Regions from separate parts of the Arthrobacter sp. P4_F11 genome, predicted to be linked through region 1. Evidence: predicted binding sites of a transcription regulator. Region 1 holds the regulator's gene; each other region holds the start of a gene.
What was found. The regulator LexA, encoded in region 1, represses DNA repair genes until DNA is damaged. The targets are predictions, from matches to a motif close to TCGAACANNTGTTCGA.

Region 2: AC1DRO_RS00395 (DUF6504 family protein) is a predicted target of LexA. The motif match lies at 2,659-2,674, and genes of this name have one in related genera.
Region 3: AC1DRO_RS16510 (shikimate dehydrogenase) is a predicted target of LexA. The motif match lies at 2,344-2,359, and genes of this name have one in related genera.

The regions. Positions count from the first base shown of each region.
Region 1 covers NZ_JBFUJK010000006.1:50,419-55,702, forward strand. The annotation lists gene priA (bifunctional 1-(5-phosphoribosyl)-5-((5-phosphoribosylamino)methylideneamino)imidazole-4-carboxamide isomerase/phosphoribosylanthranilate isomerase PriA) at 1-132, opposite strand, end outside; gene AC1DRO_RS08420 (hypothetical protein) at 175-333, opposite strand; gene hisH (imidazole glycerol phosphate synthase subunit HisH) at 334-1,065, opposite strand; gene hisB (imidazoleglycerol-phosphate dehydratase HisB) at 1,062-1,688, opposite strand; gene AC1DRO_RS08435 (histidinol-phosphate transaminase) at 1,760-2,878, opposite strand; gene AC1DRO_RS08440 (LysM peptidoglycan-binding domain-containing protein) at 2,947-3,378, opposite strand; gene lexA (transcriptional repressor LexA) at 3,896-4,645, shown strand; gene AC1DRO_RS08450 (ATP-dependent DNA helicase) at 4,743-5,284, opposite strand, start outside.
Region 2 covers NZ_JBFUJK010000001.1:76,518-81,801, reverse strand. The annotation lists gene AC1DRO_RS00400 (DNA polymerase III subunit alpha) at 1-2,177, opposite strand, end outside; gene AC1DRO_RS00395 (DUF6504 family protein) at 2,174-2,509, opposite strand; gene AC1DRO_RS00390 (hypothetical protein) at 2,756-3,142, shown strand; gene AC1DRO_RS00385 (chorismate mutase) at 3,150-3,476, opposite strand; gene AC1DRO_RS00380 (VOC family protein) at 3,491-3,913, shown strand; gene AC1DRO_RS00375 (SOS response-associated peptidase) at 3,984-4,730, opposite strand; gene AC1DRO_RS00370 (mycoredoxin) at 5,018-5,275, shown strand.
Region 3 covers NZ_JBFUJK010000015.1:83,816-89,099, reverse strand. The annotation lists gene AC1DRO_RS16520 (MFS transporter) at 1-1,219, opposite strand, end outside; gene AC1DRO_RS16515 (IclR family transcriptional regulator) at 1,445-2,287, shown strand; gene AC1DRO_RS16510 (shikimate dehydrogenase) at 2,461-3,342, shown strand; gene AC1DRO_RS16505 (bifunctional sugar phosphate isomerase/epimerase/4-hydroxyphenylpyruvate dioxygenase family protein) at 3,342-5,284, shown strand, end outside.

The DNA of each region.
Region 1 (5,284 bases):
GGCGGCCTCCAGCGGGGTGCCGTAGCTCGTCTCGCTGCCGGCTTCGCCCTGCACGAGCCGGACGGCCTGTCCGTTGACGACGTCGACGGCGGGCAGGAGCTCAAGTACGGGCAGCGGGGTTTCGGTGGTCATCGTGGAGTCCTCAGCTTGGGGATGGTGGTGGGGAGGGGGCGGTCAGGACGCCGGCAGGGTCAGGAGGTAGGCGGCCAGCAGCGACATGCCGGCGAGGATGTAGAAAACGATCTGCACCCAGAGCGGACTTTTCTGCTGGCGGAAGGAGATCCCGCCGCCAACCAGCAGGCCGGCCACGCCCATGAGCACCAGAGACCACATCTAGGCGGTTCCTTCCGGGGCTGCGGGGCGCAGGCCCTGGACCCAGTTGCGCAGCAGCCGGGCGCCGGCGTCGCCGGACTTCTCCGGGTGGAACTGGGTGGCACACAGCGGGCCGTTTTCCACGGCCGCGATGAACGGGGCACCGTGGTCGGACCAGGTCACCAGCGGCGCAGCCATCCGCGGCTGGATGACGTCGAAGTCCCACTTCTGGACACCATAGGAGTGCACGAAGTAGAACCGCTCGTCCTCAACCCCGGCGAAGAGCCTGGACCCTTCGGGGACGGCGACGGTGTTCCAGCCCATGTGGGGCACGACGTCGGCAGGCAACAGTTCCACCTTGCCGGGCCACTCCCCCATGCCCTCGGCTTCGGTGCCGTGTTCGACGCCGGCCTCGAACAGCACTTGGAGCCCGACGCAGATGGCCAGCACGGGACGGCCTCCGGCGACACGGCGGCCGATCATCCGGATGGCGTCAACGGCCTTGAGTTCGCGCATGACGGTTTCGAAGGCGCCGACACCGGGGACGACGAGGCCGTCGGCATTGAGGACATCCTCAGCCTTGGAGCTGAGGATGACTTCGGCGCCGGCCCGCTCCAGCGCGCGGACGGCGGACCGGACATTCCCGGAGCCGTAGTCCAGCACCGTAACGGTGGGCTTTCCCTCCGGGGAGACCGGCTTGGTCGCGGCAGCGGGGTCGATGATGGCCCCGTCGCGGAGCAGCGGGCCGGTCACAAAGCACCCTTTGTCGACGGGATGCCCTCGACGCGGGGATCCGGCTCGACGGCGGCGCGCAGGGCGCGGGCAAAGGCCTTGAACTGGGCCTCGACGATGTGATGGGGGTCGCGCCCGGCAGTGACGTTCATGTGCAGGCAGATCCCGGCGTGAAGGGTGATCGCCTCGAAGACGTGGCGGGTCAGGGAGCCCGTAAAGTGGCCGCCGATCAGGTGGTATTCCTGGCCTGCCGGCTCGCCGGCGTGGACCAGGTAGGGGCGGCCGGAGACGTCCACGACAGCTTGCGCGAGGGCCTCGTCGAGGGGAACGGTCGCCTCGCCAAAACGGCGGATCCCGGCTTTGTTGCCCAGCGCGGTCCGCAAAACCTCGCCGAAAGTGATGGCCACGTCCTCGACAGTGTGGTGGACATCGATGTGGGTGTCGCCGGTGGCCTTGACCGTCATGTCGATCAGGGAGTGCTTGCTGAGGGCTGTCAGCATGTGGTCGTAGAACGGGACCGACGTGCTGATGTCTGAAACGCCGGTGCCGTCCAGGTTGATCTCGACCAGGACCGAGGACTCGCTGGTGGTCCGTTCCATGCGTGCGGTCCGGCCCTCGGCGGTGGTGGATCCGGTGGTGCTCATGTAGATGTGTCCTTTGGAAGAAGGCAGGGTGTTGGGCAATCTGGCGGGGACGATCGGGCTCCCCACCAAGTCTAGGCCTGCGGCTTTGCGGAGCCGGCCAGGATAAGTTCAAGTGCCTCCAGGAAGGCTGTGGTTTCTGTCTCAGTGCCCGCGGTGACGCGCAGGTGCCCCGGAATACCGACGTCGCGGATGAGGACACCGGCGTCCAGCATCCGCTGCCAAACCTCATGGGGGTTCTCGAGGCCGCCAAAGAACACGTAGTTGGAATCGGACGCGGCCGGGGTCAAGCCCAACCGCGTCAGTTCCGACACGATCCGGTCGCGCTGGCGCTTGATGTCCTCGACGTCCGCCATGAGCGCCTCCCGGTGGTGCAGGGCAGCCAGGGCCGCAGCCTGGGTGATGGCGGAAAGGTGGTACGGGAGACGGACCAGGCGCAGGGCGTCAGCGACCTCCGGTGCCGCGGCCATGTAGCCGAGCCGCGCACCCGCGAGGGCGAAGGCCTTGCTCATGGTGCGCGAGACGATGAGCCGCTCCCGGCCAGGGAGCAGGGTGAGGGCACTGGGCGTGCCGTCGTGGGCGAACTCGTGGTAGGCCTCGTCGACGATCACGATGGTCTGGCTGGCCTCGCCGGCGTCATAGACGGCCTCGACCACATCGAGGCCCAGCCCCGTGCCGGTCGGGTTGTTCGGGGAACAGAGGAAGACAACGTTGGGCTGAAGCTCGCGGACTTGCTGTGCCGCCGAGTCCGCGCTGAGCCCATAGTCTGACGCGCGGGCCCCGACGACGTATTCCGTATCCGTGCCGGAGGCCAGCAGCGGGTACATCGAATACGTGGGAGGGAACCCGAGGGCCGTCCGGCCGGGGCCGCCGAAGGCCTGGAGGATCTGCTGAAGGACTTCGTTGGAACCATTCGCGGCCCAGATGTTCTCCGCGTCCAGCCCGTGGCCAAGGTATTCGGCGAGGGCTTCGCGCAATTCGGTGAATTCACGGTCCGGATAGCGGTTCAGCCCGGCAGCGGCGGCACTCACGGCCTCGGTGATCGCTGCGCGGACATCGGCCGGGACCCCATGGGTGTTCTCGTTGACGTTGAGCAGGATGGGGACGTCCAGCTGCGGCGCGCCATACGGACGCAGGCCACGCAGATTGGTTCGGAGGGGCAGTCGGTTGAGGCGCTCAAGCTGGTCAGTCACGTGACCAGTTTAAGTGGTAGCGGGACGGGCGCTGAAACTGTGACGCCCGCGACGGCACCCGGGGGTGGTTACTTGGACGGGACGAACAGTTGCTGGCCCGGCATCACACGCGCGGCGTCCAGATTGTTCAGCTCCACGATGTCGGCCACGACGTCGCGGGGATCGCGCTCCGGAGCCACCGACCCGGCAATGGCCCAGAGGGACTCCCCCGGTTGGACTGTGACGGATACGGTCGGCGTCACCGAGAGCTGGTCTGCGGAATCTGCCGCTTTCGCGGGAGCGTTGAGGAATCCGCTGAACGACAGGATGAACGCCGCCAGCAGGATCAGCGGGACACCGAAGAAGACGAAGCGTCCGCGCCGGGTGAGCCGCAGCGGCGGCTGCTTGGTCCGGCCGCCGGAAACCGCGGCGGCTCCTTGCGGCGCCTGCGACGTCGCGGCGCCGCGGCGCCTGGCGTTGAGCGGGTACACGTTGCCGTGAAGGGAACCACCCTGGCCCATGCCGCCTTGGTCGCGACTGCCGTGTCCGAGGCTGCCGTGTCCGATGTTGCGGCGAGCCGCTGCGCCACCTGGACCAACACCGCGGTGGCGGGTCGTGACGTCCTGAATGTTAGTGCCGTCAAACGCGCTTGAAACTGACATGAACTGAGCCCTCCTGGACCATAAGTTGCCGCCCGGCGTACTCACGTACTCGCCGCCAACCGGCCGAACCTTCGAACATAGAACCGAACATCGCTTGCGAACCCAGATCGTCGGAATCGAACACATATTCGAATCTTGCTAGTTCTGTTTTAGCACTTACTAACGAACGATGTCGAGACTCGCTAGAACAAATGTTTGAAAAAGGTCTGCGGCTGGCCTATTTTTGAGGGACAGGACAACCACTTTCGAACTCCCACTTTCGAACTACCCGTGGGAATTCATTCGTAGTTGATCAGCAGGGTCTGACATTTCAGGCCGGAAGTTCCCGGTGACAGCAGCCACGGCAGCCGGGCGGAACGGAAAGGCGTTGGCGAACATGGCAGCACAAGCCACCGGCGGCAGGGCCACCCCACGGAGCCCGCAGCCCGCCCGGGCCCCCAAGAGCCTCACCGTCCGGCAAAAGAAAATCCTGGAGACCATCCAGCGGTCCGTCACGGACAAGGGCTATCCGCCGTCCATGCGCGAAATCGGCGACACCGTCGGTCTCGCCAGCCTCTCGAGCGTGACCCACCAGCTCTCCCAGCTCGAAAAGCTCGGCTACCTGCGGCGTGATCCGAAGCGCCCGCGGGCCATGGAAGTGCTCATGCCGCTGACCCTGGACGAGGGGACCACACCGATTTCCGGTGTCGAGAAGTCAAGCGGCCTGCGGGCCGTCGGCGGCCTGTCAGTGACTGAGCTGGCCAGCGCCACCGACACGGCAATGGTGCCGTTCGTCGGACGCATCGCCGCCGGCGGGCCGATCCTCGCGGACCAGGTGGTGGAGGACGTCATGCCGCTGCCCCGCCAGCTCGTGGGCCATGGCGAACTCTTCATGCTCAAAGTGGCCGGCGACTCGATGATCGACGCCGCCATCTGCGACGGCGATTGGGTGGTTGTCCGCCGCCAGGGCGATGCCGTGAACGGCGACATCGTTGCCGCCCTGCTGGACGACGAAGCCACGGTCAAGACCTTCCGCCAGCGGGACGGCCACACGTGGCTGTTGCCGCAAAACACCCAGTACGAGCCCATCCTGGGCGACCACGCCGTCATCATGGGCAAGGTCGTCTCGGTACTGCGCTCACTCTAAACTGCGCTCCCCTTAGCCGTCCCGGGCCATGCCGCCAGTTCGGAGCGGCCACCCCGCGGCGGATTTCCGGCGCAGGGTGGCGGCCCCGGTTTGGGACTTAGGCTTTTGCGGAGTCTTTCGCCAGGCGCTTCAGGGCTGCCATGGCTATCGATGAATCGGTGGTGGGCCAGAACGGCGGCAGCGCGGCGCGCAGGAAGCCGCCGTAACGCTCCGTAGAGAGCCGCGAATCCAGCACTGCCACCACGCCCTTATCCGAGGTCGAGCGGATCAGCCGTCCGGCGCCCTGCGCGAGGCGGATGGCGGCGTGCGTGGCCGAGACGGCCATGAAGCCATTGCCGCCGGCCTGGGCCACGGCCCGCGAACGTGCCGTCATCAGCGGGTCGTCCGGCCGCGGGAAGGGAATCCGGTCGATGACCACCAGCCGGCAGGACACGCCAGGGACGTCGACGCCCTGCCAGAGGGACATGGTGCCGAACAAACACGTGTCAGGTTCGTCGGCAAACTGCCGCACGAGCGCCGTCATGGTCGACTCCCCCTGGCACAGGATGCTGAGGCCCAGCCGGGGCCGCATGGACTCGGCTGCTTCCTCTGCGGCGCGCCGCGAGGAGAACAGGCACAGGGCGCCTCCGCCGGAGGCGC
Region 2 (5,284 bases), on a different contig from region 1:
TCGGGATGCGGGTAGACCTCGGGGGCGAAGCCGTGCCGGTGCTCCAGGAAGGGCCGGACCATGTCGGATTTCATCGGCCCCGGGCGGAACAGCGAGATGTCAATGATGAGATCGTTGAATTCCCGGGGGGCCAACTTGCCGATCAGTTCGCGCTGGCCCGGGGATTCGATCTGGAAGCAGCCCAGGGTGTGGGTGCTCCTGATCAGCTCATAGGTGGGCTCGTCATCGAGCGGGACCGCGTTGAGGTCGATGTGCCCGTCCCCTGAGATGTAATCCGGGCCCGTCCCGTCCGGGCCGGCCGGATGCGCGCCGGCGGCCACCACCTCGGCCTTGGAGGGATGCAGACGGATCACTTCCCGGACGGCGAAGGCCATCGCGCTCTGCATCCGGACGCCAAGGACGTCGAGTTTCAGCATGCCCATGGGGTCCATGTCGTGCTTGTCGAACTGGCTCATGGGCAGGCCCAGGCCACTGGGCTGCACGGGGGTGCGGTCCAGCAGGGTGGCGTCGCCGAGGATGACCCCGCACGGGTGCATGGAGATGTGGCGGGGCAGCCGGTCCAGCCGCTCCGTGAGGTCCACCAGCAGGTCCAGCTGCTGGTTCTCGGAGAAGCCGCGCTGCTCCACCCGGTCCGCGAATTCCTTCAGCTCGGGTTTCTCCACAAGGGCTTCGCGGAAGTGCCGGGCCGAGAACCGCCACAGCTGCTTGGCGATTTCCCCGACCTCGCCGTCGTCCATGCCCAGGGCCAGGCCGGCGTCGCGCACGGCACCGCGAGCGCGGTAACCGTTCTGCATGCTCATCAGCGTGACGCGCTCGGCGCCGAAGCGCTCAAAGATCTTCCGGTAGACGTTGTGCCGTTCGGCGCTTTCGACGTCGATGTCGATGTCCGGCAGCGTGGCACGGTCGCGGGAGAGGAAGCGTTCAAAGATGAGGTCGTGCTGGAGCGGGTTCACCTGGCTGATGTCGATCAGGTAGTTGACCAGGCTGGAGGCGCCCGAACCGCGCGCGGCGGCCCGGACGCCCAGGGCCAGGATCATCCGGGAGACCTCTGCGACGGTCAGGAAGTACGAGGCGAAGCCCAGCGAGTCGATGATCCGGAGCTCGTGCTCCAGCCTGGTCCGCAGCTGCTGTTCCCGCTGCCCGGAAATGCCCGGGAAGCGGCGGCCGATGCCGGCCTCACACCGCAGGGTCAGTTCGGCGAGCGCGTCGCCGTCGATCCCGATCACGGATGCCTCCGGGACCACGGGCTGTTTCCAGCCCATGTCGGCTTCCGGATCCATGCGGCAGCGGTCCGCGAGCGCCTCTGTCTGGGCCAGGAGCCGTTTGAGGTCCGCTGTGCCGTAGCCGGCGGCGTGGATGATCTCCTTGCCCAGCTGCAGCATCCGGGCCGCCGATTTGAGCCAGCCCTGCCCGTTGGGCTGCAGCAGCGGGGCGGCGGAGAGCTCGGGGAGGGATTTCAGCGTCCGGGCCGAGTCCAGCACATCGGCGGTGGCCGCGCCGTCCTCAGCCACGTACCGCACGGCGTTGCTCAGCACGGCGGGCACCCCGTGTTCTGCGGCGAGTTTGAGCATGCGCACCGCGTGGGCGGTGCTCAGCGGTTCCCCGGGCGGGCTGAGCTGGGACACAACCTCTGCCGCCAGCGTTCCGGGGGGCATGGCGTCCAGCCAGCGTTTGAACAGGGTGCGGGGCCGCAGGTAGCGCCGGCCGCCCATGGCCCGGCCGACGTCGGAGTCCGGGCCGATCAGCACTGTCAGGACCGGCTTCAGGGTGTCCGGGTGCAGGGTGCGGGAGGCCAGTTCCGCACGGGTGACGGCCACCGGCACTATTCCCTGCGCCTTGCCCGTGGTGCGGGCGTGGGCGTCGGAGATCAGCCGGCACAGCGCCCGGTAGCCGGCACCGTTGTTGTGTCCGTGCGCCAGCACGAGGACGCGGCCACCAAGCTGGGTGCGGTGGTCGCCGTCGTCGTCAAAGACCGCAAGGTCCACCCCGACGATTGCATCCAGCCCGGCTGCCATGCACGCCTTCAGGTGCTTGACGGTTCCGTACAAGCCGTCGCGGTCCGTGCAGGCCAGCGCGGTGGCACCGTCAGCGGCGGCCGCGGCGGCAAGTTCATCCGGCCAGGAGACGCCATAGTGGGCGCTGAACGCGGTGGAGACGTGCAGATGGGTGAAGCTCATGCTGATTCGGGCTTCCGGAGGGGCTGCAGGGCGTCGTGGATCTTCAGGAGCCGCCACCGGCCGCTGCCGACATGCCGGGTCAGGTCAAGGGTGAGCGAGGAATCCGCGGCGTGATCCCCGGCCGCACGCACCTGGACCCGCCAGATCTCATGATCCACCAGGCCCGGCCCGCTTCCCAGTGGCGCCCGGCGTTCCTCGGCCCACCACTGGCGGCGTTCGTACCAGCGGACGGGGTCAGCGCAGACCGTGTAGCGCCGGCCGGCCCAGTCGAGGCGCAGGGGCTGGCCGGAGGGCGTGCAGACGACATCCACGGACTCGCTGAAAATACCCACGTTGCCTCCCGACCCAGTCCGGGCTGGAGCCGGCCCAGTCCCCGCTTCGACTTCCTACGTCCATTCCGCTTCCGGCGCCTTCTGTGTCAACGCCCTCTACTTCAATGCCCTCTGTTTCAACGCCTTCTACTTCAACGCTCTGTATTTATTCGAACATATCTTCGAATAAATACAGTCTACGTCGCGGAGCCGACAAAACCCAGATCGGGGGTGGACGGACGATTGCACAGGTAGCAGGATTGAGCCATGAGCTCCCATATCGCACTCCTGAAGCACGTAAAGATCGCCGCCAAGAATTCAACCTTGGTGGCGACCTTCGATATAGACGGAAATATCCCGGGGCAAGGCGCCTACGTGGTGGGCCTGCTGGCGGCCGGGCCGGACTACTCCCATCAGCGCAGACTGGGCATTGAGTTCATGAACGGTGAGGCCGTGTCCTTCTACTACTTCAACCATGACGGCACGGAAGAGAACTTCGACCTCAAAGGCGTGGAACACTCAGGAAACACCATCACGGGAAACTTCCCCATCGCGACTGTGCTTGGCCTGCCCAAGGGCCATCTCATGACGGCCTTCAGCGATTGTGACGGCCGGGACTACCAGGCCAACGTGCCTGTCGAAGAAGCCCTCTAGGCACCTTCTAGGAGCTGGACTTGTACACTTCCAGCTCGAGCGTGATGAAGGCATCGATCATCGCCCGGTAGGTCTTCTCGACAAGCTCGACGTCGATGTCCTTCTTTTCCGCCGTGGCGCGGACGTGTTCGATGACCCGCTCCACACGCCCGGGCGCGCGGACCTCGGCGCTGTCCGCCTTGAGGGTCCCGGCGATCCGGATCAGCCGTTCCCGGCGCCCGATCAAGGACACGATCTGCTCGTCCACCTCGTCAACAGCCACCCGCACGGCGGCGAGCTGTTCGCGGTCGGCCTGGGCGGCCTTGTCGTCTGCGTGATTTGTGGGCATGTGCATGACAGTATCGAAAGATGCAGCCACGAGTCGACTTCATATCGCTAGGTGTCCGCAGTGTTGACGCCTCACGCCGCTTCTACGTCGATGGCCTCGGATGGCCGGTCCACCGGGAAGTCCCCGGGGAGGTGCTCTTCATCCAGGTCAACCACGGCCTCATCCTCTCGCTCTGGGACGCGGGTCAAATGCAGTCCGAGGCGGCCACCGATCCCCCTGCCGGCATTGCGTGCATCACGCTCAGCCACAACCTGGCCGGCACGGCGGACGTCGACCGGGTGATGGCCGAAGCCGGGACCGCGGGAGCCCGCATCGTTGCGGTACCGAAGACCCAGCCCTGGGGCGGCTACACCGGCTACTTCGCCGATCCCGACGGCTACCGCTGGGAGGTCGCGTTCAACCCCGACTGGTCGGTCGACGGCGGCGGCAAAGTCACGCTCTGACCTCAGGTGACCACTACCGCCCCGTGCCTTGGCAGCCGGCGGGCAGCCGCCAGACAGGGCAGCGCACCCGCTAGAACAGGCTCCCCACCGGCTGGATGAGTTCCGGTGAGTCATTCCTGACGTTCCCGACGGCGGTGCCGACGGCGTCGATCGTCCAGCCTTCCGCGACGTCGTGCGCCCCGGCCCGGACCAGATCCACGAGCCCGGCCGCATCATCGGCCTGGGGGTCCAGCCACGTCTGCATGGTCTCGCGGTTCATGGGCAGCGGAACCCTGTCATGCAACGCGGTCAGCTCGGCCAGCATTCCCCCGGCGTAGCCCTCCGGCGGCGAGTCGGTGGTCATGATCGAGGTCGAGAGCATCCAGCGCTCCGGGTCGCCCTCTTCCTTGGACGGGTCCCGCCACCATTCATAGAGTCCCGCGAAGACAAGGGGGCGTCCGTCCTTGGGATGGACGTAGTAGGGCTGCTTGGTGCGGCCCTCACCCTTCCACTCGTAGTAGCCGTCAGCCGGGACGGCGCAGCGACGGGCGCGGGTCGCTTTCCGGAAGGCGGGCTTCTCCAGCACGGTCTCGCTGCGGGCATTGATCATCTTGGACCCGATGCCCGGGTCCTTGGCCCAGGACGGCACTAAACCCCAGCGCGCAATGTGCAGTTGGCGGACCGGTTCTCCCTCCACCAGCCGTTCGAGCAGGATCGGCACATCCGCCGTCGGGGCCACGTTCCACGACGGCGGAATCGCGATCTCATCTTCCAGCCCGGCATCGAATTCGGCCAGCAGGTCTCCGACGGCCCGGGCCATCACGTAGCGTCCACACATGGCACCAGCATGCCACCGCACCCATCCCATGTCATCCGCCCGGCCGCCGTCGCGCATTCTTCGGGAAGACCATCCTGGGCCCGCCGAGGTCGCCGGAAACCTGCGAACTCGCCGGAACTTTCCGGCGACTTCGCATCTTTACCGCGAATTCGCGTCCGACGGCATAGGTGGCAGCGCTCTCTGCGGGAATAGCGGGCTGCGGGGTACGGTTGTTGGCAGTAACGTACGACTTCAGTGGGCGCCCGGCCCGACATGCCGGACCCAACCACTTACTTGAGGAGAACTTCGTGGACTTCACCCCCGAATCCGGCACCATCACCATGTTTTCGACCACGTGGTGCGGCTACTGCAACCGGCTGAAGAAGCAGCTGGACGCGCAGGGCATCGGGTACACCGAGATCAACATCGAGGAAGTCGAAGGCACGGCCGATCTCGTCGAGCAGCTCAACGGAGGCAACCGCACCGTCCCCACCGTGCTGTTCCCGGACGGCACCGCCGCCACCAACCCCTCCGCAGCTGAGGTCAAGAGCCGGCTCGCCGCCTAGGCCCTTCCT
Region 3 (5,284 bases), on a different contig from region 1:
AGATCTGGACCCAGCCGCCGGGCTGGATGCCGCCCATGGCCGCCACGATCGCCGGGGCGAAGCCGGCCATCAGGAAGCCCAGCTGGGTGCCGATTGCGAGGCCGGAGAAGCGGACGTTGGTGCTGAACATCTCGGCGTAGAAGGAGGGCCAGACCGCGTTGGCCGCAGCGTAGCCGAAGGAGAAGAACGCGATTGCCGTAAGGAACATCAGCGCGACGTTGCCGGATTCGAGGCTCAGCAGGAAGACCGGCGTCAGGGATGCGCTGGACAGTGCGCCGTAGATGAAGACGGGCTTCCGGCCGATCTTGTCGGCGAGCATGCCGAAGAGCGGCTGGGTGCCCAGTGCCATGAAGTTGGCGCCGACGACGAGCCAGAGGGTGGTGGTGCCGTCCACGCCGGCGACGTTCTTGGCGTAGCTGATGGCCAGGGTGCCGAAGACGGTGGACACGGCGGCGATGAAGGCGCAGGCGATGACACGCAGGACATCGCGCCAGTGGCTCTTGAGGAGGTCAGCGACGGGGAGCTTGGAGATCTGCTTGGTCTTCTGGGCCTCCTCGAACGCCGGCGGTTCGTGCAGGGTGCGGCGGATGAAGAACGCGACCAGCACAACCACGGCGCTGAGCCAGAACGGGATGCGCCAGCCGATCGTGTACTTGATGTCGTCAGGCAGGGCCAGGACCGGGATGAAGACGAGGGCGGCAAGGATCTGGCCGCCCTGGGTGCCGGTCAGGGTCCAGGAGGTGAAGAAGGAGCGGCGGTTGTCCGGGGCGTGCTCGAGCGTCATGGACGAGGCGCCGGCCTGCTCGCCGGCAGCGGAAAAGCCCTGGCAGAGACGCGCCAGCACCAGCAGGACAGGGGCCCACCAGCCGACCGTCTTGAAGTCCGGCAGGCAGCCGATGGCAAAGGTGGAAGCGCCCATCAGCAACAGCGTGAACATGAGGACTTTCCGGCGCCCTATCCTGTCACCGAAGTGGCCGAGGACAACGGCGCCCACCGGGCGGGCAATGTAGGCAAAGCCGAAGGTGGCGAACGACATGATCGCCGCGTTGGTGTCCGCGTCGGGGAAGAAGACATGCGGGAAGATCAGCGCGGCTGCGGAACCGAAGATGAAGAAGTCGTAATACTCGACGGCGCTGCCCAGGAAGCTGGCAAGGGCCGCCTTCTTCGGCGTCCCTCCTGTGGTTATACCCGGCGTCGTGGACGGGACAGTGTGGCTCATGGTGTTCCTTTGGTGTGACGACGTTGTCGCGGATGGATCAGGAAGGTCTCGGCTGCCGCTTGCTTAAGTGTGGTGCAGCCGGAGGTCCGTGGAAAGACCCGGACTAGTAGCCACATGGTGGAAGCTACTTGTGCGATGTAGCAATCATGACTGTGAGCGCAGTCACTTGTCAACAAAAATAATCACCATCTAGAAATAGCTCTCACTATGTGGGAACATCGATGCATGAGTGTGAATCAAACCACAGAAGTTCCCGCCGCTTCCGGGTATCCGGCGGAAGTCCCTTCGAAGCCTGCAAAGGCCGCCAGGGAGGACTCGCGGACGGACATGGTGGGCAAGGCCTTGGGTCTGCTGGTCCTCCTGGGCGACGAGCCGCGGGGTGCCAGCGCGGCGGAGATCTCCCGCCGCGCGGATCTGCCATTCAGCACCACGTACCGCCTGCTCGGCTCCCTGACGCGGGACGGCTTCGTTGACTACGAGCCGGACGGCCGCCGCTACCACCTGGGGCTGAGGGTCTTCCAGCTTGGCCAGCGCGTCTCCAACCACCACGGCTTCGCGGGTACGGCGCTGCCCATCCTGCGGCGCGTGACCGAGGAAACGGGTGAGGCAACCATCCTCTCCGTGCGGGACGGCATCCACCACCTGACGGTGAACAAGGTGGACGGCCCGCAGACGTTCCGGGTCACGAGCGACCCCGGGCATCTCGGGGCACTTCATACCACCTCAGTGGGCAAGGCACTGGTGGCGTTCGCCGACGACGCCACCCGCGCCCAGCTTGTCGAGGAACTGCCCCTGGAGCCGCTGACGGCGCTCTCCATCACGGACCGCGAGGCTTTCCGGGCCGAAATCGAGCAGGTCCGGCGCCAGGGCTTCGCCACCATGGACGAGGAAAACGAACTCGGCATGCGCGCCGTCGCCGTCCCGGTTTTCAACGCCCAGGGGCACGCCTTCGCCTCGCTGGCCACGGCGGTCCCGGTCTTCCGCCTGAGCATGGAGGCCCTCGTGGCCCTCGTGCCGCTGCTGCAGGCGGCGGCCGCAGAGCTGTCGGCCCGGCTGCCCCAGCGGTGACGGCCGACCAGCCTACGGCCTAAACAAAGCCGCCGGCGTCATAATATGTTCGTCATTCGAACAAAAGTGCAACATGTGAACAAAGTCTGTAATGTAATCCCCATCACCCGGCCCGCCGCGGACGCCGCAAGCGTCGCAGCCCGCCGAGTGTCGTTGTCAAAGGAGCAAACTGGATGAGCAATCGAGCAGAGTCCTTCCTCGTGGGCCTCGTGGGAGACGGCGTCATGCCCTCCCTCACGCCCTACATGCATGAACGCGAGGGCGACGTGCAGGGCCTCCGGTACCTCTACCGCCCCATCGACCTCACCGAACTCGGCCTGCCCGGCCGGGCCGTGGGGGAGTTGCTCTCCGGCGCCCGGAGCCTCGGGTTCAACGGATTGAACATCACGCACCCCTGCAAGCAGCTCGTGCTCGAGTACCTGGATGAGGTCTCCCCCGACGCCCGGCGCCTGGGCGCCGTCAATACCGTGCTGATCCGCGACGGCCGCTTCATTGGCCACAACACCGACTTCTCCGGCTTCGCCGCGGCGCTGGGCTCCGGGCTTCCCGGCGCCACCCTGGATCGCGTGGTGCAGCTCGGAGCCGGCGGCGCCGGCTCCGCCGTCGCCTACGCCCTGCTCACCGCGGGGGTCCGCGAGCTGGACCTCGTGGACACCGACGCGGCCCGGTCCACCGCCCGGGCGGCCGAGCTCGCCGGGTTCTTCCCGGACCGGACCGTCACCGCCCGGACGACGGCGGAGCTCCCGCAGCTCATGCCGCAGGCCGACGGCCTGGTGCACTGCACCCCGGTGGGCATGGCCGCCCATCCGGGGGTTCCGCTGGACATGTCCCTCGTGGAGTCCCGGCACTGGGTGGCCGACATCGTGTACCGGCCGATCGAAACCGAGCTCGTCCGCGAGGCGCGCGCCAAGGGCTGCGAGGTGCTCGACGGCGGCCGGATGGCCGTGGGCCAGGCGGCGGACGCCTTCCGGATCTTCACCGGGCGCCAGGCCGACGCCGACCGCATGCGCTCCCACTTCCTGGAACTTGTGGCCGCGGAAGAGGTGCCCGCCTGATGCGCACCGGGATCGCCACCGTCTGCCTCGCCGGCACCTTGCGGGAAAAAATGCAGGCCTGCGCGGTGGCCGGCTTCGACGGGATCGAGATCTTCGAACAGGACCTCGTGACGTCCCCGCTGAGCCCGGAGGACGTCCGGAAGCTGGCCGCCGACCTCGGCCTGAACCTGGATCTCTACCAGCCGTTCCGGGATTTCGACAGCGTTCCCGAGGACCTGCTCGCCGCCAACCTGCGCCGCGCGGACGCAAAGTTCCGGCTCATGTCCCGCCTGGGCATGGACACCATGCTGCTCTGTTCCAACGTCGGCACCGCCACGATCGACGATGACGATCTCCGGGCGGCACAGCTTTCCCGGCTCGCGGACCTCGCGGGTGACCACGGCGTCAAGGTCGCCTATGAGGCCCTGGCCTGGGGCAAATACGTGAACGACTACGAGCACGCCCACCGGCTGGTTGGGATGGTGGACCACCCCAACCTGGGCACCTGCCTGGACTCTTTCCACATCCTCTCCCGGGACTGGGATACCGCGCCGATCGAGGCCTTCGACCCGGAGAAAATCTTCTTCGTCCAGGTCGCTGATGCCCCCAAGCTGTCCATGGACGTGCTGTCCTGGAGCCGGCACTACCGGGTGTTTCCAGGGGAGGGCCAGTTCGAACTCGCCAAGTTCATGGGCCACGTGGTCCGCGCGGGCTACACGGGACCGGTGTCGCTGGAAGTGTTCAACGACGTCTTCCGCCAGGCCGACGTCGAACGCACCGCCGTCGACGCCATGCGGTCGCTGATCTGGCTCGAAGAGCAGAGCGCCGCCTGGCTCGAGGCAAACCCGGCGAATGCAGCAGGCGGGATGACCAGCGGGGCGGCCGGCCCGGTGTCCGGTGCCCGGCGCCGCTACCCCATGGAGCTGGCCACTCTTCCCCGAGTGGCCGAGCCCGCCGGCTTCAACTTCGCCGAGGTCCGGGCCGGTGACACCGCCGGACTGGAAACCCTGCTGGGCCAGCTGGGGTTTGCGTTCAACGGGCGGCATCGCACGAAGGACGTGCAATTGTGGACCATGGGCCACGCGCGCGTGATCATCAACGAAGAACCGGCAGCCATCGGCACGGCGACCGCTGCCGCCGGTACCGGCCAGCCGGCTCCCGCCGCCCCTGCCATCTCCGCCCTGGGCTTCGACGTCGACTCTCCCGTTATCGCCGCCGCCCGCGCCCAGCAGCTCAAGGCCCCCGCCGTGCCGCGCAAGAGCCAGGCCAACGAGGAAGTCTTCCAGGGCTTCGCCGCGCCGGACTCCACCGAAATCTTCCTCTGCCAGGGCAGCCCGGACGGCACCGCCGCGTGGACCCGGGAATTCGGCGACGGCCTGGACGTCGCCGCGGCGGACCCGGCAGAGCACCCGGGCGCGGTAATCGACCACGTGAACCTCGCGCAGCCGTGGCAGCACTTCGACGAGGCCGTGCTCTTCTACACCAGCGCCCTCGCACTGGAACCGCAGCCGTTCGCCGAGGTGGCCAGCCCCACCGGGCTGGTCAGGTCCCAGGTGATGCTGACGCAGGACCGCGGCGTCCGCCTGGTGCTGAACCTGGCCCCGCTGATCCAGCAGGAAGGGACTGCCGGCACCGGCCACCGTCCCGGCTACCAGGAACACATCGCTTTCGCCGTGGAAGACCTCGTGGCCACGGCCCGGGCCGCACGGGACCGCGGACTGGACTTCCTGCAGATCCCCGCGAACTACTACGAGGACCTCGACGCCCGGTTCGCTCTGGACCCGGAATTCCTGGCCACGCTCCGTGAGCTCAACCTGCTCTATGACCGCGACGCCGACGGTGAATTCCTGCACTTCTACACCGCCACCGTGGGCAGCGTGTTCTTCGAGATGGTGGAGCGCCGCGGTGCCTACGACGGCTATGGCGCCCCGAACGCCCCGGTGCGGCACGCCGTCCAGTACGA